One region of the Streptomyces sp. NPDC107581 genome, then DNA from elsewhere that is predicted to be linked to it. Evidence: riboswitches for the same ligand, from Rfam matches in the RefSeq annotation. Region 1 holds a riboswitch; each other region holds the start of a gene.
The links. Region 1 has a riboswitch for cobalamin ahead of ACZ7P3_RS40505 ((2Fe-2S) ferredoxin domain-containing protein). Riboswitches for the same ligand answer to the same signal wherever they lie in the genome.

Region 1 (7,022 bases):
GAGGTCACCCGCTACTACCTGCAGTGCGAGCGCGACAGCGGGGCCGGCGTCTGGCCCGAGGACCGGATCTGGGACGAACTGGAGCTGCGGATGCGCGCCGCGGACTACGGCGCGCTGCGCCGCGGCCGGATCGTCCAGCGCAGCGTCGTCGGCCTGGAGTCCGACGTGCTCGAACCACTGCGCCACGGATCGCTCTTCCTCGCGGGTGACGCCGCGAGTCTGATCAGCCCGTCCGCCGCCAAGGGCGCGAATCTCGCGGTGCTGGAGGCGGAGATCCTCGCCCGTGCCCTCGCCGACGACCTGGCGCACGGCGACCCCGAGGGGCTCGACCGCTACTCGGCACGGTGCCTGGCACACATCTGGCGCGCGCAGGACTTCTCGCAGTGGATGATCCGGCTGCTGCACGGCCCGTCCGGTTCGGACGGCGAGTCGCTGTTCCACAACTCCCTGCGGCGTTCGCGCATGGAGTCCCTGCGCACCTCGCGCAGCCGGCAGGACTGGTTCGCCGAGAACTACGTCGGTGTATGAGAACCGCTTCACCCGAGCACCGAAATGAGGATCCCTTCGCCATGATGACGACGATGCCGGGCGACGCGGCCCGTCTGCGCGCCACGGCCGACTTCGTCAGGGAGCAGGACACCGCCACGCTGCTCTCCCTCCTGCTGCCCGGTCTGGACGGCCCGGAGCTGCGAACGGTGGTGGACCACTGCCGCTTCGCACATGCCGCGCTGCTCGTCTTCCCGCCCGACGCGCAGGCGCTGCACGCCGCACTGGCCGCATGCGGGCTGGACCCGGACGTGCCGTCACAGCCGAGCGTCGTCGTCCGGGAGCGGCTGGCCCTGCGGCACCGGCGCGCCGCGACGGAACTGGAGGTAAGGATTCTGCGCCCTGCGGTGGCGGGTCTGGACGGGGCGCACCGCACGGTCGAGGTGTTCGCGCTGACCGTGCCGCAGGGCTCGGACCTGGCCCCGATCGCCGAGCAGGAGCGCGCCCGGCAGCACGAGGCACACCTCGCCTTCGACGTCGAACACCCCGATCCGCTGGTTCTGCGCGGTCTGTGTGCGGTCTTCGCGCGACACGGCGCGCTCCCCGACGGCGGGGGCTACAACCCGCACGAGGACGGAACGGTGTTCTACTTCACCGCGCCCGCCGCGTCGAAGGCCGGGTACCGGCGCGTGGAGCTGTACGTCCACGGCGATCACCGCGACGTGCTCGCCGTGCACCTGGACGAGCACCGCGCACGGCAGCCCGCCGAGGTGCTGCTGCGCCTGCTGACCGGGGCGTGGACGACCCAGGCCCTGGCGGCGTTCGCACAGCTGCGGGTGCCCGACGTCATGGACACGGACACCGGGACCGGTGCCGGGTCCCTGGCGCGGGCGGTGGACGCCGGACCGGAGAACCTGACGACGCTCCTGCGCCACCTCGCGATGCTGGACGTGGTGGCAGAGGACCGGGACGGCTTCCGGCTCACCGAACTCGGCGCGCTGCTGCGCGCGGACGTGCCGGGCTCGATGCGGCCCCTGGCGCTGATGTACGGCGGTCCGTTCTACCAGTCCTTCGCCGGCCTCGGGCACACGGTGCGCACCGGGGAGGTCGCCTTCGAGCACCTCTTCGGCGAGAACCACTTCGACTACTTCGCCCGCGACCCCGAACTCGCCGAAATGTTCGACCAGTCCATGGCCGCCAGCACACGCATGTTCGAACCGATCCCCGCACACCCGGCGTTCACGGCCGCAGGCGGGGCACCCGCCCCCAGGACCGTCGTCGACGTCGCGGGCGGAACCGGGGAACTGCTCGGCCGCGTCCTCGCCGCGCACCCGCGCCTGCACGGCATCCTGCTCGAACGCCCGCACGTCATCGAGGCCGCCCGCCGCGCTCTCGACGCTGCCGGCTGCGGCGAGCGGTGCACCTACCGGACGGGCGACTTCTCCGACGTACCGCCCGGCGCGGACGTCTACATCCTCTCCCGCGTCCTGCACGACTGGGACGACGAGCGTTGCCGCGAGATCCTGCGGCACTGCTCCCGGGCGATGCCCGCCCACGCCGATCTGCTCATCGTCGAGCGGGTACTGCCCGCCGACGGCTCGGCCTCACTGGCCACCGCGTGGAACCTCCACATGATGTGCAACGTCGGCGGGCGGGAACGACGCGCCGACCACTACGCGCACCTGCTCGACGACGCGGGGCTCGCGCTCGTGGGCCGCTCGCCGCTGCCCCTGGACGGCAGCGTGCTGCATGCCCGCAAGGCTGCCGTCCCGCAGCCCGTACCGGCCCCCGGCGCCTGCCGGACCGATCCGGGCGTGCTGAGCGGACGCACCGGCCCTCAGTAGCCGCCCAGGAGGGCCCGTACCCTGCGCAGGGCCTCCGGGCCGGCGGAGCTGTGCCAGCGGGACGGGTCGGCGGGGCGGCGTCCCCACAGCAGCAGGACGCGTACGGCCGCGTCGCTCTCGATCGTGGCGGGGCCCTCGGGGGCGGCCAGCCGGATGCTGCCGCCCCCGCCGTCGGCGCTCACCACGATGTCGTCCGCACCCGGCGTACGCAGGCGGCCCTCGACCCGTTCGCCGGGGCCCAGATCCAGGCCGGCCCGGCCGCGGGCCAGCAGCGGCCGGCCGACCGACACCACGCTGTGCTCCGTCATCCACGGTTCGCTGAGCGCCCGCACCGCCGTGCGGTCGTCGCCGGTCAGGTCCCAGCGGTGCAGGATCAGCTCCTCACGCATGTGCTCCGCGAAGAAGGGGACCTTCACGGTCCGGCCGGTCCACGTCACCTCGGTGTCCGGGGACAGGTCCCGCGCGGCGGCCGCGGCGACCTCGGCGAGCCGCTCACAGCGGCCCATGAACGCCGCCCACAGCTCGGAGTCGGACATCCGGCGGTAGGGCTCCTCACGCCCGAAGCCCCTGGTCTCCACGGGCGTTCCCGCGTGGAACGCCCGGAGCACCCGGGCCAGTTCCTCGGCATTGCCCGTCTGGTGGGCCAGGATGTCCCGCACCGTCCACGCCTCGCACCATGTGCCGTCGTCGGGCCGCCGTGCCTGCACCGCGTGGAGGAACGGTGCCAGCTCCGGCAGGGTCTCGTCGACCAGAGTCCGAATCATGCGCCATGGGTTCCTGGCCGGACCGGCGGTCAAACCAGCGACGGGCGTCCGCACGGGGGATCCCCTCCCGCCGTTCGCCCTCGGCCACGCCCCGCCGGCCCTCACTCCCCGAGGGCACCGGTGAGCGTGGTGGGCCTGCACCGCCGGGCCGGTGACATCGCCGCCGGCGGCGTACGCCCCGGTGACCCGCCGGGCGACCCGGCCGGGCCGCACCCCGGGTGCGTCACTGGCTGACGAGGTCCAGCGGATGGTGCGGGTCGCGCGGGCACACAGCGATGGTGAGGCGGCCGCGGCCCGGTGAGACCTCGGTGGGGTCGTTGGCCCACAGGGCGTCAGAGTTCTGCTGGTCCTCGACGCAGACCAGCCGCCACACCTCGTCCGCCGAGGCGGCGGGTTCGAAGTGCCGGGTGAGACCGGTGTCGGGGTCCTGCACGGTCAGCACGTAGCTGCTGCCGCGCGTGACATAGGTGAGCGGCAGCCGCACGCCCTCGGAGAACCCTGAGGGGAGCCGGTCCCACTCGCTCGATCCGTTCGGCGGAGCGGCCCGTTCCGCCTCGGCGGGTGCGGCACCTCCCGGCGATGGGATGATGGCCGGTGACAAGGCGACGGCGGTCCGAGGAAGCCGGTGTGAATCCGGCGCGGTCCCGCCACTGTGATCGGTGAGCGAGTTCCGACGGGCCACTGTCCGCGAAGGGCGGGAAGGCCGGGACGAGCGACGACCCGAGAGCCAGGAGACTCACGCGGTCGCCACCTCGACGGACACCGGGGCGGATCTCCCCGGAGGAGGGGTGGTGCGGCATGCCCGAGAGGCCGGCCGTGGAGACGTGCGGTGACGAGGGGAGCCCGCGGGGGGCCGGCCCGGCGCCGTGCCGCGTCGTCGTGTGCCGCGACTGCTGCTGCGGCACTCCCAAGGTGACCGGAGTCGATCACGCGGAGCAGACCGCACGGCTGCGTGCGGAGGTGCCCGTGCGCATCTCCGCCTGCCTCGACGTGTGCGAGCAGGCCAACGTCATCGTCGTGCAGCCCTCCGCCGCCGGCCGGGCCGCGGGGGGACGGCCGGTCTGGCTGGGGCTGGTCAACGACCCCGACGCGACCGGGGACATCACGCACTGGGTGCGCGCGGGCGGCCCCGGTGTCGCCCCCCTGCCGGAGATCCTCGGCCTCTACGCCTTCACACCGCCGCGGCTCGTCCGGGCTTCCCGGGACCGCGGCGGGTCCGGCCCCCGCTGAGCCCCGTACCCGTGCGCGCCGGTGAAGAGGTTCGCCGGCGCGCACGGGTACTCGGTGGTGGTCCGTATGCTCCAGGGGCACGGCGGCCACGTCCGCCTCGCGTGTACGGAACCGAGAAGACCGTCCGTGACCTGCGACCTCGGCAGGGCGCGCGGGCGGCAGCACGGAACACGGGGCGCGGCGCAGGCCACCGGATCCTGGAAGGGACCGACGAGATCATGCGTGGCATCGTGGCCCGCAGCCTGACGGAGGCACACAGATGACCGGTACCGAAGAGCCCGTCCTCCTGCACACCGCGGGGCGGGCCGCCCACATCACTCTCAACCGGCCCGAGGCCCTCAACGCGCTGTCCCACGCGATGGTGCGCCGCATCGACGAGGCCCTGACCGCCTGGGAGCACGACCCGGCCGTGGAGACCGTCGTCATCACCGGGGCGGGCGAGCGCGGCCTGTGCGCGGGCGGCGACATCCGTGCCGTCCACGACGACGCCCGGGACGGCGACGGCACCGCCTCCGCCGCCTTCTGGCGCGACGAGTACCACCTCAACGCCCGCATCGCCCGCTACCCCAAGCCCTACGTCGCCGTCATGGACGGCATCGTCATGGGCGGCGGCGTCGGCATCTCCGCACACGGCAGCGTCCGGATCGTCACCGAACGCTCGCGGATCGCCATGCCCGAGACCGGCATCGGCTTCGTACCGGACGTGGGCGGCACCTATCTGCTCGGCCTCGCCCCGGGCGAACTGGGCACCCACCTCGCGCTGACCGGCGCGCAGATCGGCGCCGCCGACGCGCTGCTGTGCGGGCTCGCCGACCACTACGTGCCGTCCGCCGCGCTCCCGCAACTGGTCGCCGGCCTCGCCGACCTGCCCGTACGGCAGGTGCTCGCCCGGCATGCGCGGCCGGCGCCCCCGGGAGAGCCGGCCGCCCGGCGCGAGTGGACCGACGCCTGCTACGCCGCCGGCACGGTGGAGGAGATCGTGCGGCGGCTGTTCGCCCACGGCGACCCGGCCGCGAAGGAGACGGCGGAGACCCTGCTCACCAGGTCCCCGACCGCCCTGAAGGTCACCCTGGCCGCGCTGCGCCGGGCCCGGCGGCTCGGCTCGCTGGAGCGCGTGCTCGACCAGGAGTACCGCGTCTCCTGCGCGGCCCTGGGCATGCCCGACCTGGTGGAGGGCGTCCGCGCCCAGATCATCGACAAGGACCGCACCCCGCGCTGGTCGCCGGCGACCCTCGCCGAGGTCACCGAAGCCGACGTGGAGCGCTTCTTCGCCCCCCTCGGCGACCGCGAGCTGGGGCTCGCCGGGCCCGGCTCCGCCCCGGAGGCGGCCGGCTGAACGGGCCCGGCCGCCGTGCTGTGGCGGTTCCGACTGCCGTGCTGTGGCGGTTCCGTCTGCCGGCCCTCGCCATCCAGGCCGTCCTGTGGGGCGGATCCGGGCTGCTCTTCGGGGAGTTGGCCGAGCGGCAGTTCACCCCCAAGCCCGCCGCGGCTCCGTCCGGGCGGACGGTTCCCGCCAGGTGTCCGGCCGTACGCCGCTGGTGGTCAGCCGGAAGGCCTCCCTGGCCCAGGCCAGGTACCCGGCGGGGTCGTCGCCGGCGTGCGGACAACGGGCCGGGGGCGGGAGGCGCAGCCAGTACCCGGCGGGGTCGTCGCCGGCGTGCGGACAACGGGCCGGGGGCGGGAGGCGCCGCACTTGCGCTTCCCGCCCCTCCCCTGTGAGCAACGGCCGGATCCCTCGGCCGGCCGCTGCCGCCCGGGCCCCTCAGCCCGGGCGCGCCAGTCCCCTCAGGCCTGGCCGTACACGTGGAACCCCCGCCCGGTGCTGCGGCCGAGCAGCCCCGCCTCGACCATCCGCCGGAGCAGCGGGGGAGGGGCGTAGAGGGGTTCCCTGAACTCGTCGTAGAGCGACTGGGCGATCGAGGCGACGACGTCGAGTCCGATCAGGTCCGCGAGCCTGAGCGGCCCCATGGGGTGCGCGCAGCCCAGTTCCATGCCGGTGTCGATGTCGGCGGCGCTGGCGAAGCCGGACTCCGCCATGCGGACGGCCGCCAGCACGTAGGGGATGAGGAGGGCGTTGACGACGAAGCCCGCCCGGTCCCGGGAGCGGATGACCGTCTTGCCGAGGGTTTCCGTGGCGAAGGACTCGACGGCGGTCGCGGTCTGCGGCGCGGTGTGCAGCGAGGTCACGACCTCGACCAGCGGCAGTACGGGCACCGGGTTGAAGAAGTGCAGTCCCACGACCCGGTCGGCGCGGCTGGTCGCCATACCGAGGCGCATGACGGGGAGGGAGGACGTGTTGGTCGCCAGCACGGCCGCCGGGTCCTCGACGATCTTGTCCAGGGCGGCGAACACCTCGGTCTTGGCCTCCGCGTTCTCGATGACGGCCTCGACGACGAGCTGCCGGTCGGCCATGTCTCCCAGATCGCCGGTGAAGACGAGACGGGCGAGGGCGTCCTGCGCGGCGGCCGGCTCCAGCTTGCCCCGCTCGACCGCGCGCTCCAGGGACGAGGCGACCCGATCCCGTGCGGCGCGGGCGGACGTGGCGTCCGCCTCGCAGACCACCGTGTCCAGCCCCGCCCGCGCGCACACCTCGGCGATACCGGAGCCCATCCGGCCGCCGCCGACCACCCCGACGCGCCGGATCCCGCCGCTCATGACCGGGTCTCCGCGTGCCGCACCAGGTGCGTGGCGTAGGCGT
Region 2 (7,022 bases), on a different contig from region 1:
CGGCGTAGCAGGCGTCGATCCACTCCCGCCGGGCCGCCAGCTCACCCTGCTGCGGCGGCTGTACGTGACGGGCGAGCGCCTCTCGTACGGGCAGCTCGGCCAGGTCGTCGACGAAGGCGCCGAGGGCGTCGGAGGGCAGGTAGTGGTCGGCGAGGCCGCACAGCAGGGCATCGCCCGCGCCGATCTGCGCGCCCGTCAGCGCGAGATGGGTGCCCAGTTCGCCCGGAGCGAGAGCCAGCAGGTAGGTACCGCCGACGTCGGGGACGAAGCCGATGCCGGTCTCGGGCATGGCGATCCGCGAGCGTTCGGTGACGATCCGGACGCTGCCGTGTGCGGAGATGCCGACACCGCCGCCCATGACGATGCCGTCCATGACGGCGACGTAGGGCTTGGGGTAGCGGGCGATGCGGGCGTTGAGGCGGTACTCGTCGCGCCAGAACGCGGCCGAGGCGGCGCCGTCGCCGTCCCGGGCGTCGTCGTGAATGCTCCGGATGTCGCCGCCCGCGCACAACCCGCGCTCGCCCGCCCCGGTGACGACCACGGTCTCCACGGCCGGGTCGTGCTCCCAGGCGGTCAGAGCCTCGTCGATCCGGCGCACCATGTCGTGGTTGAGTGCGTTGAGGGCCCTGGGCCGGTTGAGCGTGATACATGCGGCCCGGCCTGCCGTACGGAGCAGGACGGCGTCTTCACTGTCACTCATCCGAACGCCTCCGTCAGGCCGCGGGCCACGATGACGCGCATGATCTCGTTGGTTCCTTCCAGGATCTGGTGGACCCGCAGGTCACGGACGATCTTCTCGATGCCGTACTCGCTGAGGTATCCGTAGCCGCCGTGCAGTTGGAGCGCGCGGTCGGCCACGGAGTATCCGGTGTCGGTGGCGAACCGCTTCGCCATCGCGCACAGATACGGTGCCTGCAGATCGCCCCGGTCGAGGGCCTGGGCGGCCTGCTGCACCAGGGCACGGGCGGCGGCCAGCTCGGTGGCCATGTCCGCGAGGCGGAAGCGCAGGGCCTGGGCGTCGAGCAGGCGTTGGCCGAACGCCTCCCGGTCGGCGAGGTGGGCGACGCTGCGGTCCAGGGCGCTGCGGGCGCCGCCCAGGGAGCAGGCGGCGATGCCCAGGCGGCCACCGTTCAGGCCGTTCATCGCGATGCGGAAGCCGTCACCCTCCTGGCCGAGGAGCCGGTCGGCCGGCAGGCGTACGCCGTCCAGGACGACCTGTCGGGTGGGCTGGGCGTTCCAGCCCATCTTGCGCTCGTTCGGCCCGAAGGTGACACCGGGGTCGTCCTTGCCGACGATGAAGGCGGAGACGCCGTCGGCGCCGCTGCCGCCGGTGCGGGCCATCACCACATACAGCTGGGAGGCGCCCGCGCCGGAGATGAACTGCTTGACGCCGGTCAGGACCCAGTGGTCGCCGTCGCGGACGGCCCGGGTGGTGAGGGCCGCCGCGTCCGAGCCGGCACCCGGCTCGGTCAGGCAGTAGCTGGCGAGGTCCTCCATGGCGCACAGGCGGGGCAGCCAGCGCTCGCGCTGGGCGTCGTCGCCGTAGCGGTCGATCATCCAGGCGACCATGTTGTGGATGGAGAGGTAGCCGGCGATGGACGGGCAGCCGGAGGCCAGCGTCTCGAAAACGAGGACGCCGTCGGCCCGGCTGAGGCCGGAGCCGCCGGCCTCCTCCCGGACGTAGACGCCGCCGAGGCCCAGCCCGGCCGCCTTGCGCAGCACGTCGACGGGGAAGTGCTTGTCCCGGTCCCAGTCCAGGGCGTGGGGTGCGAGATGGTCCTGGGCGAAGTCGAGGGTGGTCTCCACGAGGGCCTGCTGGTCCTCGGTGAGCAGGGTGGTGGTCATACGGCACTCAGCCCATCGTGGGGATCGTGAAGCTCGCGCCCTCGCGCAGACCGGCCGGCCAGCGGGAGGTGACGGTCTTGGTGCGGGTGTAGAAGCGGATCGCGTCCGGGCCGTGCTGGTTCAGGTCGCCGAAGCCGGAGCGCTTCCAGCCACCGAAGGTGTGGTAGGCGACGGGCACCGGGATGGGCACGTTGACGCCGACCATGCCGGTGTTCACCCGCCGGGTGAAGTCCCGGGCGGTGTCGCCGTCCCGGGTGAAGATGGCGACTCCGTTGCCGTAGGTGTGCTCGCTGGGCAGACGCAGGGCCTCTTCGTAGTCGGCCGCGCGCACGACACTCAGGACCGGGCCGAAGATCTCCTCCTGGTAGATGCGCATGGCGGGGGTGACCCGGTCGAAGAGGGAGGCGCCGGCGAAGAAGCCGTTCTCGTGCCCGGGCAGGACGAAGTCACGTCCGTCCACGACCAGTTCCGCTCCCTCCTCGACGCCGAGGTCGACATACGAGCGGACGCGATCCACGGCGTCCGGGCCGACCAGCGGGCCGAAGTCCGTCTCGGGGTCGTCGCTGCGGCCGATGCGCAGGGTGGCGATGCGCTCCTTGAGCCGGGCGACCAGTGCGTCGGCGGTGTCCTCGCCGACCGGGACAGCGACCGAGATCGCCATGCAGCGCTCGCCCGCCGAGCCGTATCCGGCGCCGATCAGCGCGTCCACCGCCTGGTCGAGGTCGGCGTCGGGCATCACGATCATGTGGTTCTTGGCGCCGCCGAAGCACTGTGCGCGCTTGCCGTGGGCGGCGGCGGTGGCATAGACGTGCGCGGCGACCGGCGTGGAGCCCACGAAGCCGAGGGCGGCCACGCGAGGGTCTTCGAGAAGGGTCTCGGCCGCTTCTCCCGCGCCGTTGACGACGTTGAGGACCCCGGGCGGAAGACCGGCCTCCAGGAAGAGTTCCGCGAGTCGCAGCGGTACGGACGGGTCGCGCTCGGAGGGTTTGAGGATGAAGGCGTTGCCGCAGGCCAGTGCGGGGGCCGCCTTCCACAGGGGGATCATCGCGGGGAAGTTGAAGGGCGTGATGCCGGCGACCACACCGAGGGGCGCGCGCAGGGAGTGGACGTCGATGCCGGTGCCGGCGTTGTCGGTGAACTCGCCCTTGAGGAGGTGCGGGATACCGGCGGCGAACTCCACGACCTCCAGGCCGCGCTGAAGGTCCCCGTGCGCGTCGGCGATGGTCTTGCCGTGCTCGGCGGAGAGCAGTCGGGCGAGCGCGTCCTTCTCGTTCTCGACGAGTTGGAGGAAACGCAGGAGGACCCGGGCCCGGCGCTGCGGGTTCCAGGCTCCCCACTCGCGCTGTGCCTCGGCGGCGACGGCGATCGCCGCCTCGGTCTCGGCCCGGTTCGCGAGGGGCACATGGGCCTGCACCTCACCGGTGTTGGGGTCGTACACCTCGCCGTAGGACCCCGACGTTCCCGGGGTGTGCTTGCCACCGATGAAGTGGGTCAGCTCACGCACGTCGGTGGGATCGTTCGGACGGATCATGGGGCCTGCTCTCGTCAGGTGAGGGTGATCCGGGATGGCGCGCCGGACCGGCACGCGTGGACGCGGTGGCGTACACGGACGTGTGGAAGCGGCGCGAGAACGCGTATGGCGTGCGAACCGTCAGGCGGTGACGACGGGAATGCGACCTGCGTGACGCCTACGGCGGAGTCCGCCGGGATCGTGGATGCGCACCGGTGCCATGCGTGTCAGCTCCATCCTCGTGGAAAACACGGAACATCCCACGGCCGGTATCCTGACTCCCGGATCAGCGCGCGCCGTCCGCCTTCCCGACATCCAGCTCGTCAGTGGCGTCCTGCTCGACGGCGTACTCCCCGGTCACAGTGGCGGGACCGTGCCGGAATCACACCGGCTTCCCTGCACCGCGGGCCTACCCCTCGACTATATAGTTGGACGTCCTAGTAAATCCAGTGGTGCAATCAGGCCGCACGCGCTGGGCGCCGGTGTCGAAGGCTCACCGGGGCGCCGCGAAACGCACCGGCGCCCCGAGCCGGACGCGTGGGACGGCCTGCCGGAGGGTCGTCGGTGCCGCCGTCGTCTCGCCAGGACGTGCCGTATCCGCGACCCCGCACGGCACGTCCCGGGTGCGGGGGTCATTGCCGCCCGTACGTCCAGGACGCCCACAGCCGAGCGTAGGTGCCACCCGCCGACCGGAGTTCGTCGGGCCGCCCCCGTTCGACCAGCCGGCCGTTGTCCATCACCACCACGACATCGGCCGTTGCCGCCTGCGAGAGCCGGTGCGCCACCACGACCACGGTGCGGCCCTCGGACACCGCCAGGGCCGCCCGGTCGAGGGACTGGGCCGTGTCACTGCCGGCCTCGGCCGTCGCCTCGTCCAGCACGAGCACCTCGGGGTCGAGCAGCAGGACACGGGCGAGGGCGAGTTGCTGCACCTGGCGGGCGGACAGCCGGGCGCCACCCCGGCCGACTACGGTGTCGACGCCGTCCGGCAGCGCCGCGGTCCAGTCCGCGGCGCCGACGACGGCGAGCGCGGCCCCGATCTCCTGCTCCGACGCCTCCCGGCACGCCAGGCGGAGATTGTCGGCCACCGTGCCGGGGAAGATGTGGTGCTCCTGCGTGACCAGTACGATCCTCCGCTCGCCGTGCGCCGCGGGGCGGGCGAGGTCGCCGGTGGGGACGCCGTCGAGCGTGACGCTGCCCGCGTACGGCGGGCGCATCCCGGCGATCAGCGTCGCCAGGGTGGACTTGCCCGATCCGCTCGCGCCGACGACGGCCAGGCGCTGCCCGGGGCGGATGTCGAGGTCGATGCCGTGCAGTACGTCGGGGCCCTCGCCGTACCGATGGCGGACGTCACGCACGGCGATCCCCTCCCCCGACCGGCGAGGAGTGGGCCCGGAGTGCCGGTCGGGTGCCGGTACGGTCAGGGTGACCCCGACGATCCGGGCAAGCGCGGCGGTCGCCTGCTGCACGCTGTCGAAGGTGCCGAGCAGTGTGTTCACTGGATCGAACAGCCCGGCGAAGAACAGCGCCGCCGTGGTCGCGGCGCCGACGTCGGCGCGTCCGGTGCGGACCAGGGCCCAGGCCACGAGGAGGATCGCGCTCAGGCCGGTGAACTCGGCGATGTTGAGCCGGCCGTAGAAGCGGGTCGCCGCCCGGGTCGCCCGGAACTCGTACGACATCGCCTCCGTCGAGGCCGCCTCCACACCGGCGTGCCGGCCCGGGCCCAGGCGCAGGGCGCGCAGGGTGGGCAGCGCGGTGAAGGCGCCGAGCAGTGCCGAGGTGCGGCGTCCCTCCGCGGTCCGGCCGGCCGCGTAGAGAGGCCGGGAGGTGCGCAGGTACCAGCGCAGGGTGTGCGCCTGGAGGGGCACCGCGAGGAGTCCGGCGACGGCGAACCGCCAGTCGAGCGCGGCCAGTCCGACAAGTGCGGCGAGGATGGTGAGCGCCGCCCCGGCGAAGTCCCCCAGTGCGCCGGTGGCTGCGTTCGAGACGCGTTCGGTGTCGCCGGAGAGCCGGGCGACCAGGTCGCCGGTGCCGCCCGCCTCGACGACGTCCACGGGCAGGGCCAGCGCCGAGACGACGGCGTCCTCGCGCAGCCGGCCCGTCACCGTCAGGACGACCCGCGCCAGCAGTACGGTGGCGGCCCACGCGGTCAGCGCGCCGGCGACGGCGGCGGCGGTCAGGAGCAGAACGGGAGTGACCAGTGCGCTCGGGCCACGGTGGTCGGCGACGGCCTGGGTGATCCGGCCGATCGCCACCGGGCCGGCCAGGGTCAGGGCGCTGTCGAGGACGAGCGCGGCGACAGCCGCCCACAGTGTCGGCCTGCGCGCGCGCAGGGCGTCGCGCAACCGCGCCCGGGTCTGCCGCGCGGTCGCGACGGGAAGCAGCGGTGCCGTGTCCGCCGGGGCCGTCACCGCGTCACCGTCCGGTCCGCCGAGGGCACATGGATGAGCCGGTCGCAGCGTGCGAGCCAGGCCGGGCTGCTCGTGATGACGAGGGTGGTGCGGTGGGCTCGCGCCCGCCGCACCCGGTCGGCGATGGCGTCCTCCGTGGCCGCGTCCACGGCGTTGGTGGGGTCGTGCAGCACCAGCACCGGTGGCCGGGCGGCGAGCGCGCGCCCCAGTGCGATGCGCTGGCGCTGGCCGCCGGAGAGGGTCTCACCGCGGTCGCCGACCGGCGTGCCGGCGCCGTGCCGTGCGGCGTGGACGACCTGGTCGGCGAAGGAGGCCCAGGCGGCTTCGGTCACGGCGGCGGCGTCCTCGGTGAGGGCGGCCAGGTTGTCGGCGACGGTGCCGGGCAGCAGCACGGGGTCGTGGTGGCAGACCAGCACGGTGGCCCTGAGCGCGTCCAGCTCAAGTGCCGTCAGATCGGTGCCGTCCAGCAGGATCCGCCCGTCCTCGGGATCCTCTTCGCGGGCCAGCAGCAGTGCGACGGCGTCGGCGACGGCGGGGTCGGCGCAGGCGAGGCCGGTCATGCGACCGCCGGGGACGGACCAGTTGGCCCGGATCCCGCCGGGCAACAGCACTCCGCGGAACTCGATGGCGCCAGGCGGCGCGGCCGAAGGCGCCCCCGGTCCGGCGCCCGACGGGGCCGGTCTCCGGCGTGCTCCGGTGGTGAACGTCGACTCCCCGCCCGGCACCGGAGAACGGACCGGCGCGGGCGCCGGAGAACGGGCCGCCGCCGGCTCCGGTACGGCCGGGGGTGTGCTGAGCACCTCGTGGACGCGGGCGGCCGACGCGAGGGCGCGGACGTAGCGCGCGTGGGTGGCGGAGACGACCCGCATCGGGCCGTTCACGAACTGCGCGAGGCCGAGCACCGCGATCAGCCGACCCAGGCCGATCCGTCCCTCCAGGGCGAGCCCGCCACCGATCGCGGCAATGGCGGTCAGGTAGAGCCCGGTCAGCAGGACACCGACCGAGAGCAGCGCACCCTCGGCGGACTCGGCCCGCCGCGCCGCGCGTACGGCGTCCCGGCTGACCCGGGCGTAGTCGGCGGCGACGGCGCGCTCGGCGCCGATGCCCTTGAGCACCCGCAGCCCCCGGACGAGTTCCTCGGCCAGGGCAGTGGCCCGCGCCTGCTGGGCCTGCTCGGCACCGCTGGTGCGGCGCAGCACATGGGAGAGGCGGTTCTGCGCGAGAAGGACACCCGCGGTGCCGGCCACGACGAGCGC
Region 3 (7,022 bases), on a different contig from region 1:
GACCTGCAGCCGTCCCGCGCCGGCCACGGCGAGCTGCTTCTGGGCCTTGCCGAGCGCGATGACGTGCAGTCGGCCGGGCGGCTGGTAGCGGTTGAGCTCGCGGGCCAGGGCGTACGCCTTGTACACGGACGACGGGTTCGTGTACGGGGCGCCGTTGAAGTGTACGAAGTCGCAGGCCAGGCCACGTCGCATGGCCCGATGGGCGGCCACGGGCGAGTCGTAGCCGCCGGACAGCAGTACCAGGGCACGGCCGCTGGCCCCGACGGGCAGCCCGCTCAGACCGGGAAGTCGCTCCCGGGACAGGTAGGTCTCCTTGCGGTCGATCTCCACGGTCAGGAGGACGTCCGGCCGGGCGAGGTCGACCCGCAGCCCGGCGACGTCCTCCAGAATCCGGGCCCCGAGATACGCGTCCACCTGGGACGAGGTCAGCGGGAACCGTTTGTCCCGCCGCTTGGCGCGGACGGCGAAAGTGAGCCCGGCTCGCCCGGCGACGGCTGCGCGCAGCGCGTCGACGGCCGCTCGGGTGATGTCCTCCAGATCGCTGGGCACGCGTACGGCCGGCTCGACGGAGTTGAAGCCGATCACCGTGCGTGCCCGCTCCACCAGTGCGTCCCGGGGTACCTGGCCGCCCAGCACGGTGACGTTCTGGGCGGTCTTGATCCAGGTCGAGCCGCCGATTCCGCGCATCGCGACGCGCAGGTTGTCGTGGAGCCGCTCGGTGAACCGGTGGCGGTTGCGGCCCTTGAGGAAGATCTCGCCGTGTTTGAGCAGTACGCAGGTGCTGTACGCGGCGGACGTATCACCGGATGAGGCCCGGGAAGCGGGCACGCGGGGTTCGATGGACATGTGTCGCCCTCTCAGAAGTTCCAGTCGTCGTCGGCGGTGTCCTCCGCCTTGCCCATGACGTAGGAGGATCCGGAGCCGGAGAAGAAGTCGTGGTTCTCGTCCGCGCCCGGTGACAGCGCCGCCAGGATCTCCGGGTTGACCTCGGTCTCGTCCGCGCCGAAGCGGGCCGGGTAACCCAGGTTCATCAGCGCCTTGTTGGCGTTGTACCGGACGAAGACGGCCACGTCGTCCATCAGCCCGAGCGGCTCGTACAACTCGCCCGAGTACTGCAGCTCCAGCTGGTAGAGCTCCTCCAACAGCTCGTGGGTGAAGACGCGCATCTCCTCCTGCTCGGCCGGTGTCCGCTTCTCCAGGCCGCGCTGGTACTTGTAGCCGGAGTAGTAGCCGTGCACCGCCTTGTCGCGCAGGATCAGGCGGATCATGTCGGCGGTGTTGGTGAGCAGCGCGTGCGTGGAGAAGTGCAGCGGCAGGTAGAAGCCCGCGTACAGCAGCAGGGAGGACAGCAGTGTCGAGGCGACCTTCCGCTTCAGCGGGTCGTCGCCGTAGTAGTGCTGCAGTACTGTCTTGCAGCGCTGCTGGAGGACGTCGTTGGCGACCGCCCACTGGTAGGCGTCGTCGATCTCCGGGGTGTTGGAGAGGGTGGAGAACACCGAGGAGTAGCTGCGGGCATGGACGGCCTGCATGAAGGCGATGTTCGTGTACACCGCCTCCTCGTGTTCGGTGCGGGCGTCCTGGATCTGCACGATCTCGCCGACGGTGGCCTGCACGGTGTCCAGCATGGTCAGGCCGGTGAACACCCGCATGGTGAGGGTGCGTTCCCCGGCGGTGAGCCGCTGCTGCCACGCGCCCACGTCGTTGGACAGCGGCACCTTCTCAGGCAGCCAGAAGTTGGCGGTGAGGCGGTTCCAGACCTCCAGGTCCTTCTCGTCGGTGACCCGGTTCCAGTTGACCGGGCGCAGCCGGGCGGCCGGATCGTGCCGGTAGGACGGAGGAGTGACCGAGACATCGGCCGACGGTACGGGGGTGGTGGTCATCGAGGTGCTTTCGGATGGTGGGCGGGGGCGGTCACAGGGCGCAGGACAGGCAGTTCTCGATCTCGGTGCCCTCCAGGGCCTCCTGGCGCAGCCGGATGTAGTAGAGCGTCTTGATGCCCTTGCGCCAGGCGTGGATCTGCGCCTTGTTCAGATCGCGGGTGGTCGCCGTGTCACGGAAGAAGAGGGTGCAGCTCAGGCCCTGGTCGACGTGCTGGGTGGCTGCCGCGTAGGTGTCGATGATCTTCTCGTGGCCGATCTCGTACGCGTCCTGGAAGTACTCCAGGTTGTCGTTGTCCATGTGCGGCGCCGGGTAGTAGACGCGGCCGAGCTTGCCCTCCTTGCGGATCTCCACCTTGGAGGCGATCGGGTGGATGGAGGCGGTGGAGTCGTTGATGTAGCTGATGGACCCGGTGGGCGGCACGGCCTGGAGGTACTGGTTGTAGATGCCGTGCTCGCGGACGGATTCCTTCAGCTCCTGCCAGTCCTCCCGCGTGGGCAGCCGCACGCCGGCCTCGGCGAACAGGGCCCGCACCCGCTCGGTGGCCGGCTCCCACAGCCGCTCGGTGTACTTGTCGAAGTACGAGCCGTCGGCGTACGCGGTGGCTGCAAAGCCGTCGAACGCCGTGCCGCGTTCGACGGCGATACGGTTCGAGGCGCGCAGGGCGTGGTAGGCGACGGCGTAGAAGTACATGTTCGTGAAGTCGACGCCCTCCTCGCTGCCGTAGTGGATGCGCTGCGAGGCGAGGTAGCCGTGCAGGTTCATCTGGCCGAGACCGATGGAGTGCGACAGGTCGTTGCCGTGGGCGACGGACGGCACCGCGTCGATGTGCGACTGGTCGGAGACGGACGTCAGGCCGCGGACCGCGGTCTCCACCGTCGGGCCGAGGCCGGGGGAGGCCATCGCGGCGGCGATGTTCAGCGATCCCAGGTTGCAGGAGATGTCCCGGCCGACCGTCTGGTACCCGAGCGAGGCGTCGTAGGTGCTCGGGGTGTTCACCTGGAGGATTTCCGAGCACAGGTTGGACATGTTGATCCAGCCCGGGATCGGGTTGGCCCGGTTCACCGTGTCCTCGAACAGCAGATACGGATAGCCGGACTCGAACTGCAGCTCCGCGATCGTCTTGAAGAACTCGCGGGCGCTGAGCGTGGTCCTGCGGATGCGCGGGTTGGCGACCAGGTCGTCGTAGTGCTCGCTGACGGACAGGTCGGACAGCGGCCTTCCGTACTCGCGCTCGACGTCGTACGGCGAGAACAGGTGCATGTCCTCGTTGCGCTTGGCCAGTTCGAAGGTGATGTCGGGGACGACGACGCCCAGGGAGAGCGTCTTGATGCGGATCTTCTCGTCCGCGTTCTCCCGCTTGGTGTCCAGGAACCGCATGATGTCCGGGTGGTGCGCGTGCAGGTACACGGCTCCCGCGCCCTGCCGTGCGCCGAGCTGGTTGGCGTAGGAGAAGGAGTCCTCCAGCAGCTTCATCACCGGCACGACGCCGGAGGCCTGGTTCTCGATCTTCTTGATCGGGGCGCCCTGCTCGCGCAGGTTCGTCAGCAGCAGCGCCACGCCCCCGCCGCGCTTGGACAGCTGGAGCGCGGAGTTGATGCCACGGCCGATGGACTCCAGGTTGTCCTCGACACGGAGCAGGAAGCAGGAGACCAGCTCACCGCGCTGCGCCTTGCCCGCGTTGAGGAAGGTCGGGGTCGCCGGCTGGAAGCGCCCGGTCATCATCTCGTCGACCAGCCGCGAGGCCAGCGCCTCGTCCCCGGCACCGAGGAAGAGGGCGGTGGCCACGACCCGGTCCTCGTACCGCTCCAGATAGCGGGAGCCGTCGAAGGTCTTCAGGGTGTACGACGTGTAGTACTTGAACGCACCGAGGAAGGTGCGGAAGCGGTGCTCGTGTGCGTACGCCTGCCGGTACAGACCCTCGACGAACTCCCAGTCGTAGCGCCGGATCGGCGCCTCCTCGTAGTAGTCGTTCTCGATCAGGTAGGAGATCTTCTCCCTCAGCGTCGGGAAGACCACCGTGTTCGGATTGACGTGCTGGACGAAGTACTGCCGGACCGCCTCGCGGTCCTTGTCGAACTGGATGCGGCCGTCGCAGTCGTACATGTTCAGCATGGCGTTCAGCGCGTGGTAGTCCTTGCGCGTGCCGACCGACTCGCGCTGGGCCGCGGGGGCCGTGACCGCTGTGGTGAGGGTGTTCATGCCGCCGGCCGTCCCGCCGTCGACGAGTGTCGTGTCCAAAACGTGTGCAGTCCTTCCCTCACGGCGCGGACGTCGCGGTCCGTGCCCAGCAGTTCGAACCGGTACAGCTCCGGAACCCGGCACTTGGCCGAGACGACCCGTCCGGCCAGGCAGTAGTCGGCACCGAAGTTGGTGTTGCCGGACGCGATGACCCCGCGCAGCAGTGCGCGGTTGGCCTCGATGTTCAGAAAGCGGATCACCTGTTTGGGGACCGCGCCCGCGCGCTCACCGCCGCCGTAGGTCGGCACGATCAGCACGTACGGCTCGGTGACCCGGGGCATGCCCTCGCGGTGCGGGTGCAGGGGGATCCGTGTGGCGGGCAGGCCCAGCTTCTCCACGAAGCGTTTGGTGTTCTCCGAGACGCTGGAGAAATACACGAGACCGCTCAACGGTCGCCGCCTCCTCTCGCTCGTTCCCGTAGCGGTTTTCGAGGACCGGAAGGGGAGGAGCGTTGCGGCGCGTACGGCGGAGCGTGGGGTGGCGGCACAAGCGGGCACACCAGACCCTGGGTCCGTGCGGCAGCCACGCGGCCCTCCCTCGGGGCCTCGGAGCGCGTGCACCGCTCTTCGGTGCACGCACCGGTGGCAGGTCTTCGGACTCGCGGACGCGTTCATGCCTGTGACAGGCGAGGACACCTACTGGCCGTCGCTTCCCGGGCCCTGTTCGTCGGACCCAGTGCTTGTGACGGCGGTCGTTTCCGCTCACCGCTGCGGGGCAGCCCCGGATTCCCACCGGGTTCCCTCTTGCCTCGCCAGGCACAGCAGTGCTTGGCGAACCACCAGCACGACCAACACTACATCTAGAACGTCGGCCACGTGCACAACCCAGATGTTGTGTCGGCGAAGAAAGTTAGGTATACCTAAGTTCTGCCTGGGGGTGCTGGGACGGCGGGTGCTCGCCGCGCGTCCCGCGCCGGCGATGACGCGTACGCGGCCGGCCCGCTCGCGTATGCCGGCGGCGCGTTCGGCGCGTTCGGCGCGGCCGGGCGGTGCCGGAGCGTTCGGCGATTCCGCGCCGTTGTCCCCGCCGAGTGCCTCGGCGAGGGTGTCCGGGAACTGGGTCATGTCGACGAGCGCGTCACGCAGCGCGCATTCCGGCGGCGGCTGCCCAGCTGCCGGCGCAGGGCTTGCAGGCTTTCGAAGCCCTTGATGGATGACACGACCATGGGCCTGCCGTCGACCACGACCCGCCGCGGTTCGTGTTGCACCGACGTGCCCCCTCGTGGTTCCGCCCCGGAGGTCGCGCAAGGGCCGGGGCGCTTGTGGCGCCCCGGCCCGGAGCGATACCGGCGTCGGGTCAGGAGGCGGGCAGCTCGCCGCGGACCGTACGAGCGGCGGCCACCAGGTTCTCCAGGGAGGCCCGGGTCTCGGGCCAGCCACGGGTCTTCAGGCCGCAGTCCGGGTTGACCCACAGCCGCTCGGCGGGGATGGCCTTCAGGCCGGTGCGCAGCAGTTCTGCGGCCTCCTCGGCGCTCGGGACGCGGGGGGAGTGGATGTCGTAGACGCCGGGTCCCGCCTCACGGGGATAACCGTGATCGGCGAGTTCGCGGGCGACCTGCATGTGGGAGCGGGCCGCCTCCAGGCTGATGACATCGGCATCGAGGTCGTCGATCGCCTGGACGATGTCACCGAACTCGGCGTAGCACATGTGCGTGTGGATCTGAGTGTCCGGACGCACCCCGCTGGTGGTGAGGCGGAAGGCTTCCGTGGCCCAGTCCAGGTACGCGGGCCGGTCGGCGGCGCGCAGGGGGAGCGTCTCGCGCAGCGCGGGCTCGTCCACCTGGATCACCGAGGTGCCGGCCGCCTCCAGACCGGTCACCTCGTCGCGCAGGGCGAGGGCGACTTGCCGGGCGGTGTCGCCGAGGGGCTGGTCGTCCCGGACGAAGGACCAGGCGAGCATGGTGACCGGCCCGGTCAGCATGCCCTTGACCGGGCGGCCGGTGAGGGACTGCGCGTAGGCCGTCCAGCGCACCGTCATGGGCTCCGGACGCGAGATGTCACCGGCCAGGATCGGCGGCCGGACGTACCGCGTGCCGTAGGACTGCACCCAGCCGTGCTGGGTGGCGAGGTAGCCGGTGAGCTGCTCCGCGAAGTACTGGACCATGTCGTTGCGCTCGGGCTCGCCGTGCACCAGGACGTCCAGACCCGCCTTCTCCTGGAAGGCGATCACCTCCTGGATCTCCGCCTTGATGCGCTCCTCGTACTCAGCCGTGTCGATCCGGCCCGAACGCAGCTCGGCGCGGGCGGTACGCAGCTCGCTGGTCTGCGGGAAGGAGCCGATGGTGGTGGTGGGCAGCAGGGGCAGACCGAGGTGGGCCCGCTGAGCGGCGGCGCGCTCGGAGTACGGCTGGGCACGGCGCGCGTCGGTCTCGGTGACGGCGGCGGTGCGGGCGCGGACAGCAGGGTCGTGGGTGATGGGAGAGTTCTCACGGGACGCGAGGTCGGCTCGGTTCGCCGAGAGTTCCGCGGCGATCGTGTCGGTGCCCTGGGCGAGGCCCTTGGCGAGCGTGACGATCTCACGCGTCTTCTGCTTCGCGAAGGCCAGCCAGCGCAGGATCTGCGGCTCGATGTCCCGCTCGGCCGCGGCGTCCAGCGGCACATGGAGGAGGGAGCAGGAGGCGGACACGTCGACCCGGTCCGCCAGACCCAGCAGCGTACCGAGCGTGGCCAGGGACTTGCCGAGGTCGTTGACCCAGATGTTGCGGCCGTTGACGACACCGGCCACCAGGCGCTTGCCGGGCAGGCCGCCCGCCGCGGCGAGGTCGTCGAGGTTGGCGGCGGCGGCCTCGGTGAAGTCCAGCGCGAGGCCGTCGACCGGGGCCTTGGCGAGCACCGGCAGGGCGTCCCCGAGACGGTCGAAGTACGAAGCCACCAGCAGCTTCGGACGGTCGGTCAGGGCGCCGA
Region 4 (7,022 bases), on a different contig from region 1:
GGCGCGGTCACCGAAGGCGCCGTGGGTGTCGGCGTAGACCTGGACGACCTCCTCGAACAGGGTCCGCTTGTCGCCGAAGGCCGCGTACAGGCTCGGGGCGCCGATGCCCATGACCCGGGTGAGATCGGAGACCGAGGTCGCTTCGTAGCCGTGCTCCCAGAAGGCCATGAGCGCCTTCTCCAGTGCGGTGGCACGGTCGAAGGAGCGCGGACGGCCGCGTGACCTGGAGGTCCTGACCTGCTCTTTCGCCTCTGCCGCGGCTGGGGTCGTCTCCCGGGCGCTCACCATGGAGTGCATTTTATAGCGCCCCCTAGAGAAATGTCGGCGAAGTGCTGTACGGTTTTTCTGTAGCGACCGCTAGGTAAATGAAGGGTGGCGGACATGGGTGCGCTCACGGGGAAGACGGCGCTGGTCACGGGCGGGAGCCGGGGCATCGGGCGGGGTGTCGCCGAGCGGATGGGACCAGGACGGGCGGTGGGTGACGGGGCACCGGCTGGACGCGGCGGGGGGTTCACTGAACCAGCAGGGGCCGTTCACCGAAGCGGCAGTCGTCCCACCTGGGCCGGAGAGGCCGATTCTGTTAGATTGGTCTAAACCACATAGACCTTTGTTCCGTCCCCTCCCGGAGCTCCAGGCCCTCTTCAGATCGGCAGGCCCAGCGTGGAAGTTGTCATCGTTCCGGACGCCGCGGCGGGCGGCGAACTGATCGCCGAGGCCATGGCCCAGCTGCTGCGGCGCAAGCCCGACGCCCTGCTCGGCGTGGCCACCGGCTCCACCCCGCTGCCCATCTACCAGGCGCTGACCGCCAAGGTGCGCGCCGGCGCCGTGGACGCCGCGCGGGCCCGAATAGCCCAGCTCGACGAATACGTCGGACTGCCCGCCGAGCATCCCGAGTCCTACCGCTCGGTGCTGCGCCGGGAGGTGCTGGAGCCGCTCGGCCTCGGGATGGACGCCTTCATCGGCCCGGACGGCACGGCCGAGGACGTCCCGGCGGCGTGCGAGGCGTACGACCGGGCGCTCGCGCAGGCCGGCGGAGTGGACCTGCAGCTGCTGGGGATCGGGACGGACGGGCACATCGGCTTCAACGAGCCGTGCTCCTCGCTCTCCTCGCGCACCCGCATCAAGACGCTCACCGAGCAGACCCGGATCGACAACGCACGCTTCTTCGACGACATCGCGCAGGTGCCGCACCACGTCATCACCCAGGGCATCGGCACCATCCTGGAGGCACGGCACCTGGTGCTGCTCGCCACGGGCGAAGGCAAGGCGGACGCGGTCGCGGCGACCGTCGAGGGTCCGGTCGCGGCCGTCTGCCCGGCCTCCGCGCTGCAGCTGCACCCGCACGCCACGGTGGTCGTCGACGAGGCCGCCGCGTCCAAGCTCAAGCTGGCCCACTACTTCCGGCACACCTACGCGAACAAGCCCGACTGGCAGGGGATCTGACCCGGGTGCCGGTCCCGGTGACGGCACCCGTCCGGCCCCACTCCCGGTCCCGGTGACGGCACCGGACGGGCAGCGGTCCCGGTCCGGGTGGCGGCACTGGGCGGCCCCACGGCCGGTCCCGGTGACGGCACCCGTCCGGCACCGCTGCCGGTACCGGCACCCGCATTCTGGACTAGACCAGCAGCGGGTCCGACGGTATATAGAGGGGATCACGGAGCGTGCGGGTGTAGCCCCTGACCCGCCGGGCCGTGCCACGATGTGAGGCGTGGCCGATGGGGTGTCGGTCGCTTTCGGCATCAGGAGCCGGGAAGGCAGAGCATGAGCACCGACGTCGGCAGTGCGGAGAACGAGGCCGGGACGACGGTCCGTACCGCGCGTGTGCCCAAGTACTACCGCTTGAAGAAGCACCTGCTCGACATGACGGAGACGCAGGCGCCGGGCACGCCGGTCCCGCCCGAGCGCACGCTGGCGGCCGAGTTCGACACCTCCCGGACCACCGTCCGCCAGGCCCTGCAGGAGCTCGTCGTCGAGGGCCGGCTGGAGCGCATCCAGGGCAAGGGCACCTTCGTCGCCAAGCCGAAGGTGTCCCAGGCGCTGCAGCTCACCTCCTACACGGAGGACATGCGGGCCCAGGGCCTGGAGCCCACCTCCCAGCTGCTGGACGTCGGCTACATCACCGCGGACGACCGGCTCGCCGAGCTGCTCGACATAACGGCCGGCGGGCGCGTGCTGCGCATCGAGCGGCTGCGCATGGCCAACGGCGAGCCGATGGCGATCGAGACCACCCATCTGTCGGCCAAGCGCTTCCCGGCCCTGCGGCGCTCGCTGGTGAAGTACACCTCCCTCTACACCGCCCTCGCCGAGGTCTACGACGTCCATCTCGCCGAGGCGGAGGAGACCATCGAGACCTCGCTGGCCACCCCGCGCGAGGCGGGCCTGCTCGGCACCGACGTGGGCCTGCCGATGCTGATGCTCTCCCGCCACTCCCTGGACCACGAGGGCAAGCCGGTGGAGTGGGTCCGGTCCGTCTACCGGGGCGACCGCTACAAGTTCGTGGCACGGCTCAAGCGCCCGCAGGACTAGAGGGACCCGAGGTCTTCACATCTCGACCCCCAAATCGACATACCGGTATACGGACGAGGTCTTCCGCTGCCGCGACACCGTCACCTAGATTGCCTGCGCATTACACAGGTGATCAGCGAGGGGACGGAGCCGTGGGATGTCCGAAACGCCTGAAGTGAGACCACCGGTCGTGACACCGGTTCGCGTGATCATCGGCCTGTGTCTCGTCGCACCCTTCGTGGCGATGCTGTGGGTCGGCTCGTACGCCAAGACGGACCCGGCCTTCATAGGCATCCCGTTCTTCTACTGGTACCAGATGCTGTGGGTGCCGCTCTCCACCGTGCTCACGGTGGTGGCCTACCAGCTGTGGCGGCGTGACCAGCGCTCCCGCGAGGGCGCGAACGGGGGTGCGGCGAAGTGAAGACCGGCGTCAACGGCGTCGCGCTCGGCGTCTTCATCTTCTTCTTCCTGGCCGTCACGGTCATGGGCTTCCTGGCCGCCCGCTGGCGCAGGGCCGACAACGAGCACTCCCTGGACGAGTGGGGCCTGGGCGGACGATCGTTCGGCACCTGGATCACCTGGTTCCTGCTCGGCGGCGACCTGTACACGGCGTACACCTTCGTCGCCGTGCCGGCGGCGATCTACTCGGCGGGCGCGGCCGGCTTCTTCGCGGTGCCGTACACGATCCTGGTCTACCCGCTGATCTTCACGTTCCTGCCGCGCCTGTGGTCGGTGTCCCACAAGCACGGCTATGTGACGACCTCCGACTTCGTGCGCGGCCGGTTCGGCTCCAAGGGCCTGTCGCTGGCCGTGGCGCTGACCGGCATCCTCGCGACGATGCCGTACATCGCGCTCCAGCTCGTCGGCATCCAGGCGGTGCTGGACGTGATGGGCGTGGGCGGCGGGGAGAACACCAACTGGTTCGTGAAGGACCTGCCGCTGCTCATCGCCTTCGGCGTGCTGGCGGCCTACACCTACTCCTCGGGCCTGCGTGCCCCCGCGCTGATCGCGTTCGTCAAGGACGCGCTGATCTACATCGTGATCGCGGTGGCGATCATCTACATCCCGATGAAGCTCGGCGGGTTCGACGACATCTTCGCCAAGGCCGGCCACGCCTTCAGCCAGGTCAACCCGGCCACGGGCAAGCCACGCGGCGCGCTCGCCCCGCCGGAGGCGGGCCAGTGGACGTACGCCACGCTGGCGCTCGGCTCGGCGCTCGCCCTGTTCATGTACCCGCACTCGATCACCGCGACGCTGTCGTCCAGGAGCCGTGAGGTGATCCGGCGCAACACCACGATCCTGCCGCTGTACTCGCTGATGCTGGGCCTGCTGGCCCTCCTCGGGTTCATGGCGATCGCGGCCGGGGTGAAGGTCACCAACGGGCAGCTGGCGATCCCACAGCTGTTCGAGGACATGTTCCCGGACTGGTTCGCGGGCGTGGCCTTCGCGGCGATCGGTATCGGCGCCCTCGTGCCCGCGGCCATCATGTCCATCGCGGCGGCGAACCTCTTCACCCGCAACATCTACAAGGACTTCATCAAGCCGGACGCCACGCCGAAGCAGGAGGCCCAGGTCTCCAAGTTCGTGTCGCTGCTGGTGAAGGTCGGCGCGCTGGTCTTCGTCCTGACCATGGACAAAACGGTCGCCATCAACTTCCAGCTGCTGGGCGGCATCTGGATCCTGCAGACCTTCCCGGCGCTGGTCGGCGGCCTGTTCACCCGCTGGTTCCACCGCTGGGCGCTGCTGGCCGGCTGGGCGGTCGGCATGGTGTACGGCACGGTCGCCGCCTACGGGGTCGCCTCCCCGACCCAGAAGCACTTCGGCGGCAGCGCCAAGGACATCCCGGGCATCGGTGAGATCGGCTACATCGGCCTGACCGCGTTCGTGATGAACGTGGTGGTCACCGTGGTCCTGACCGTCGTCCTGAAGGCCGTGAAGGCCCCCGAGGGCCTCGACCAGACCCGCCCGGAGGACTACACGGCCGACGCGGGCGAGCCGGGGGTCCGGGCCGAGCTTCCGCCCGCGACCGCAGGAAGCGCCCACTGAAGCACCCGGGGGCGCGGGGCCGCGTCGGCGTGCGGGGGCGCCGCACGCCGACGCGGACGGCCACGGAACAACCTGCAGCGGGCCGCCGAGAGCCCACCATCACGGCGGCCCGCTGTTCCGTGCCCGCGTTCGCACACCCGCACGGGACCGGAACCGCGCCCCACCTGGACGACATCACTCTCCTCATCTGCGAGTTGACCCTCTGAAGCCACGGCGACACAACATCTGGGGGTGACGTGACAGCCCGGCACTAGATGTATGCTCATCCTCGCTGTCGTCGCAGGGGAATCCGGTGCGAATCCGGAACTGTCCCGCAACGGTGTACTTGCGTGCATCCGCACGCCTGTGTCAGTCCGAGGACCTGCCGACAGCGCGCGCCCGACCGTCCGGTCCGGGTGCCTTGAGACGTCCGGGCCTCGTGGAGTGGGCGGGTGGACGCGACGCCGTGCGCGCTCGTGCTGCCCCCTGCCCTCCGCAAGGCCCCGTGCCGAGCGAGGGAGAGCCCCACGTGACCATCGCGCCAGCCGACCCGGCTTCAGTCATCCAGGCGACCGAAGCGGTGGAGACCGACGGTCCCGGTACCGCACTGCTGCGGACCCTGACCGAGCTGACCGCCGACCTCCCCGACGCCGACCCCGGCCGGGTCGCCGCGGCCGCGCTGCGCGGCCGGTCCGCCCGGGCCGACGAGGCGGAGTTGCGCGAGCTGGCCACGGAGGCGGCCGCCGGCCTCATCTCCGAGGACCCCGCCTACTCCCGGCTGGCCGCCCGGCTGCTGACCCTCTCCATCCGCGCGGAGGCCGCCTCGCAGGGTGTGACGTCCTTCACCGAGTCCGTGACCGTGGGCCACCGCGAGGGTCTCGTCGCCGACCGGACCGCGGAGTTCGTCCGGCTGCACGCCGCCCGGCTGGACTCCCTGATCGACCGGACCGCCGACGACCGCTTCGGCTACTTCGGCCTGCGCACCCTGCACAGCCGCTATCTGCTGCGCCACCCGATCACCCGCCAGGTGATCGAGACGCCCCAGCACTTCATGCTGCGCGTCGCCGCGGGCCTCGCCGAGGACGACAGCAGCCACGCCGTGGACGAGGTCGCCGCGCTCTACGGGCTCATGAGCCGACTCGACTACCTGCCCTCCTCCCCCACGCTCTTCAACTCCGGCACGCGCCACCCGCAGATGTCGTCCTGCTATCTGCTGGACTCCCCGCTGGACGAGCTGGACTCCATCTACGACCGCTACCACCAGGTCGCCCGCCTCTCGAAGCACGCCGGCGGCATCGGTCTGTCGTACTCCCGCATCCGCAGCCGCGGTTCGCTGATCCGCGGCACCAACGGGCACTCCAACGGCATCGTCCCGTTCCTGAAGACCCTGGACGCCTCGGTGGCCGCGGTGAACCAGGGCGGCCGGCGCAAGGGTGCCGCGGCCGTGTACCTGGAGACCTGGCACTCCGACATCGAGGAGTTCCTGGAGCTGCGGGACAACACCGGTGAGGACGCCCGCCGTACGCACAACCTGAACCTCGCGCACTGGATCCCGGACGAGTTCATGCGCCGGGTCAACGCCGACGCGCAGTGGTCGCTGTTCTCCCCGGCCGACGTGCCGGAGCTGGTCGACCTGTGGGGCGCGGAGTTCGACGCCGCCTACCGCAGGGCGGAGGCCGCGGGGCTCGCGAAGAAGACGATCCCGGCCCGCGATCTGTACGGCCGCATGATGCGTACCCTCGCGCAGACCGGCAACGGCTGGATGACCTTCAAGGACGCCGCCAACCGGACCGCCAACCAGACGGCGACCGCGGGCCATGTCGTCCACTCCTCCAACCTCTGCACGGAGATCCTGGAGGTCACGGACGACGGGGAGACGGCGGTCTGCAACCTGGGCTCGGTCAACCTCGGCGCCTTCGTGGGCGACGGGGACATCGACTGGAAGCGCCTGGACGAGACGGTCCGCACGGCCGTCACCTTCCTGGACCGCGTGGTCGACATCAACTTCTACCCGACCGAGCAGGCGGGCCGCTCCAACGCCAGGTGGCGTCCGGTGGGCCTGGGCGCGATGGGGCTGCAGGACGTCTTCTTCAAGCTGCGCCTGCCCTTCGACTCCCCCGAGGCCAAGGCCCTGTCCACGCGGATCGCCGAGCGCATCATGCTCGCCGCGTACGAGGCCTCCGCCGACCTCGCCGAGCGCAACGGCCCGCTGCCCGCCTGGGAGAAGACCCGTACGGCGCAGGGTGTGCTGCACCCCGACCACTACGACGCCGAGCTGAACTGGCCCGAGCGCTGGGCGGCCCTGCGCGAGCGGATCGCCTCGGTCGGCATGCGCAACTCGCTGCTCCTCGCGATCGCCCCGACCGCGACCATCGCCTCCATCGCGGGCGTGTACGAGTGCATCGAGCCGCAGGTCTCCAATCTGTTCAAGCGCGAGACCCTGTCCGGTGAGTTCCTGCAGGTCAACTCGTACCTGGTGCAGGACCTGAAGG

Region 2: it holds a riboswitch for cobalamin, as region 1 does, so the genes downstream of both, ACZ7P3_RS36945 (CoA-acylating methylmalonate-semialdehyde dehydrogenase) here and ACZ7P3_RS40505 ((2Fe-2S) ferredoxin domain-containing protein) in region 1, are expected to answer to the same signal.
Region 3: it holds a riboswitch for cobalamin, as region 1 does, so the genes downstream of both, nrdI (class Ib ribonucleoside-diphosphate reductase assembly flavoprotein NrdI) here and ACZ7P3_RS40505 ((2Fe-2S) ferredoxin domain-containing protein) in region 1, are expected to answer to the same signal.
Region 4: it holds a riboswitch for cobalamin, as region 1 does, so the genes downstream of both, ACZ7P3_RS22860 (ribonucleoside-diphosphate reductase subunit alpha) here and ACZ7P3_RS40505 ((2Fe-2S) ferredoxin domain-containing protein) in region 1, are expected to answer to the same signal.

What each region holds. Positions count from the first base shown of each region.
Region 1 covers NZ_JBVKBH010000027.1:50,186-57,207, forward strand. Annotated here, with positions in the region: gene ACZ7P3_RS40485 (4-hydroxybenzoate 3-monooxygenase) at 1-528, shown strand, start outside; gene ACZ7P3_RS40490 (methyltransferase) at 570-2,330, shown strand; gene ACZ7P3_RS40495 (maleylpyruvate isomerase N-terminal domain-containing protein) at 2,324-3,094, opposite strand; gene ACZ7P3_RS40500 (hypothetical protein) at 3,318-3,578, opposite strand; cobalamin riboswitch at 3,710-3,832, shown strand; gene ACZ7P3_RS40505 ((2Fe-2S) ferredoxin domain-containing protein) at 3,893-4,324, shown strand; partial or broken gene ACZ7P3_RS40510 (hypothetical protein) at 4,325-4,587, shown strand; gene ACZ7P3_RS40515 (enoyl-CoA hydratase/isomerase family protein) at 4,584-5,660, shown strand; gene ACZ7P3_RS40520 (3-hydroxybutyryl-CoA dehydrogenase) at 6,110-6,979, opposite strand; gene aceB (malate synthase A) at 6,976-7,022, opposite strand, start outside.
Region 2 covers NZ_JBVKBH010000020.1:19,726-26,747, forward strand. Annotated here, with positions in the region: gene ACZ7P3_RS36935 (enoyl-CoA hydratase/isomerase family protein) at 1-700, opposite strand, end outside; gene ACZ7P3_RS36940 (acyl-CoA dehydrogenase family protein) at 697-1,845, opposite strand; gene ACZ7P3_RS36945 (CoA-acylating methylmalonate-semialdehyde dehydrogenase) at 1,853-3,376, opposite strand; cobalamin riboswitch at 3,603-3,776, opposite strand; gene ACZ7P3_RS36950 (ABC transporter ATP-binding protein) at 3,988-5,766, opposite strand; gene ACZ7P3_RS36955 (ATP-binding cassette domain-containing protein) at 5,763-7,022, opposite strand, start outside.
Region 3 covers NZ_JBVKBH010000020.1:2,036-9,057, reverse strand. Annotated here, with positions in the region: gene thiI (tRNA uracil 4-sulfurtransferase ThiI) at 1-846, opposite strand, end outside; gene nrdF (class 1b ribonucleoside-diphosphate reductase subunit beta) at 858-1,880, opposite strand; gene nrdE (class 1b ribonucleoside-diphosphate reductase subunit alpha) at 1,912-4,119, opposite strand; gene nrdI (class Ib ribonucleoside-diphosphate reductase assembly flavoprotein NrdI) at 4,077-4,508, opposite strand; cobalamin riboswitch at 4,686-4,914, opposite strand; gene metE (5-methyltetrahydropteroyltriglutamate--homocysteine S-methyltransferase) at 5,416-7,022, opposite strand, start outside.
Region 4 covers NZ_JBVKBH010000008.1:332,392-339,413, reverse strand. Annotated here, with positions in the region: gene ACZ7P3_RS22890 (TetR/AcrR family transcriptional regulator) at 1-288, opposite strand, end outside; partial or broken gene ACZ7P3_RS22885 (short-chain dehydrogenase) at 382-462, shown strand; gene nagB (glucosamine-6-phosphate deaminase) at 661-1,443, shown strand; gene ACZ7P3_RS22875 (GntR family transcriptional regulator) at 1,762-2,526, shown strand; gene ACZ7P3_RS22870 (DUF3311 domain-containing protein) at 2,663-2,926, shown strand; gene mctP (monocarboxylate uptake permease MctP) at 2,923-4,551, shown strand; cobalamin riboswitch at 4,810-4,934, shown strand; gene ACZ7P3_RS22860 (ribonucleoside-diphosphate reductase subunit alpha) at 5,060-7,022, shown strand, end outside.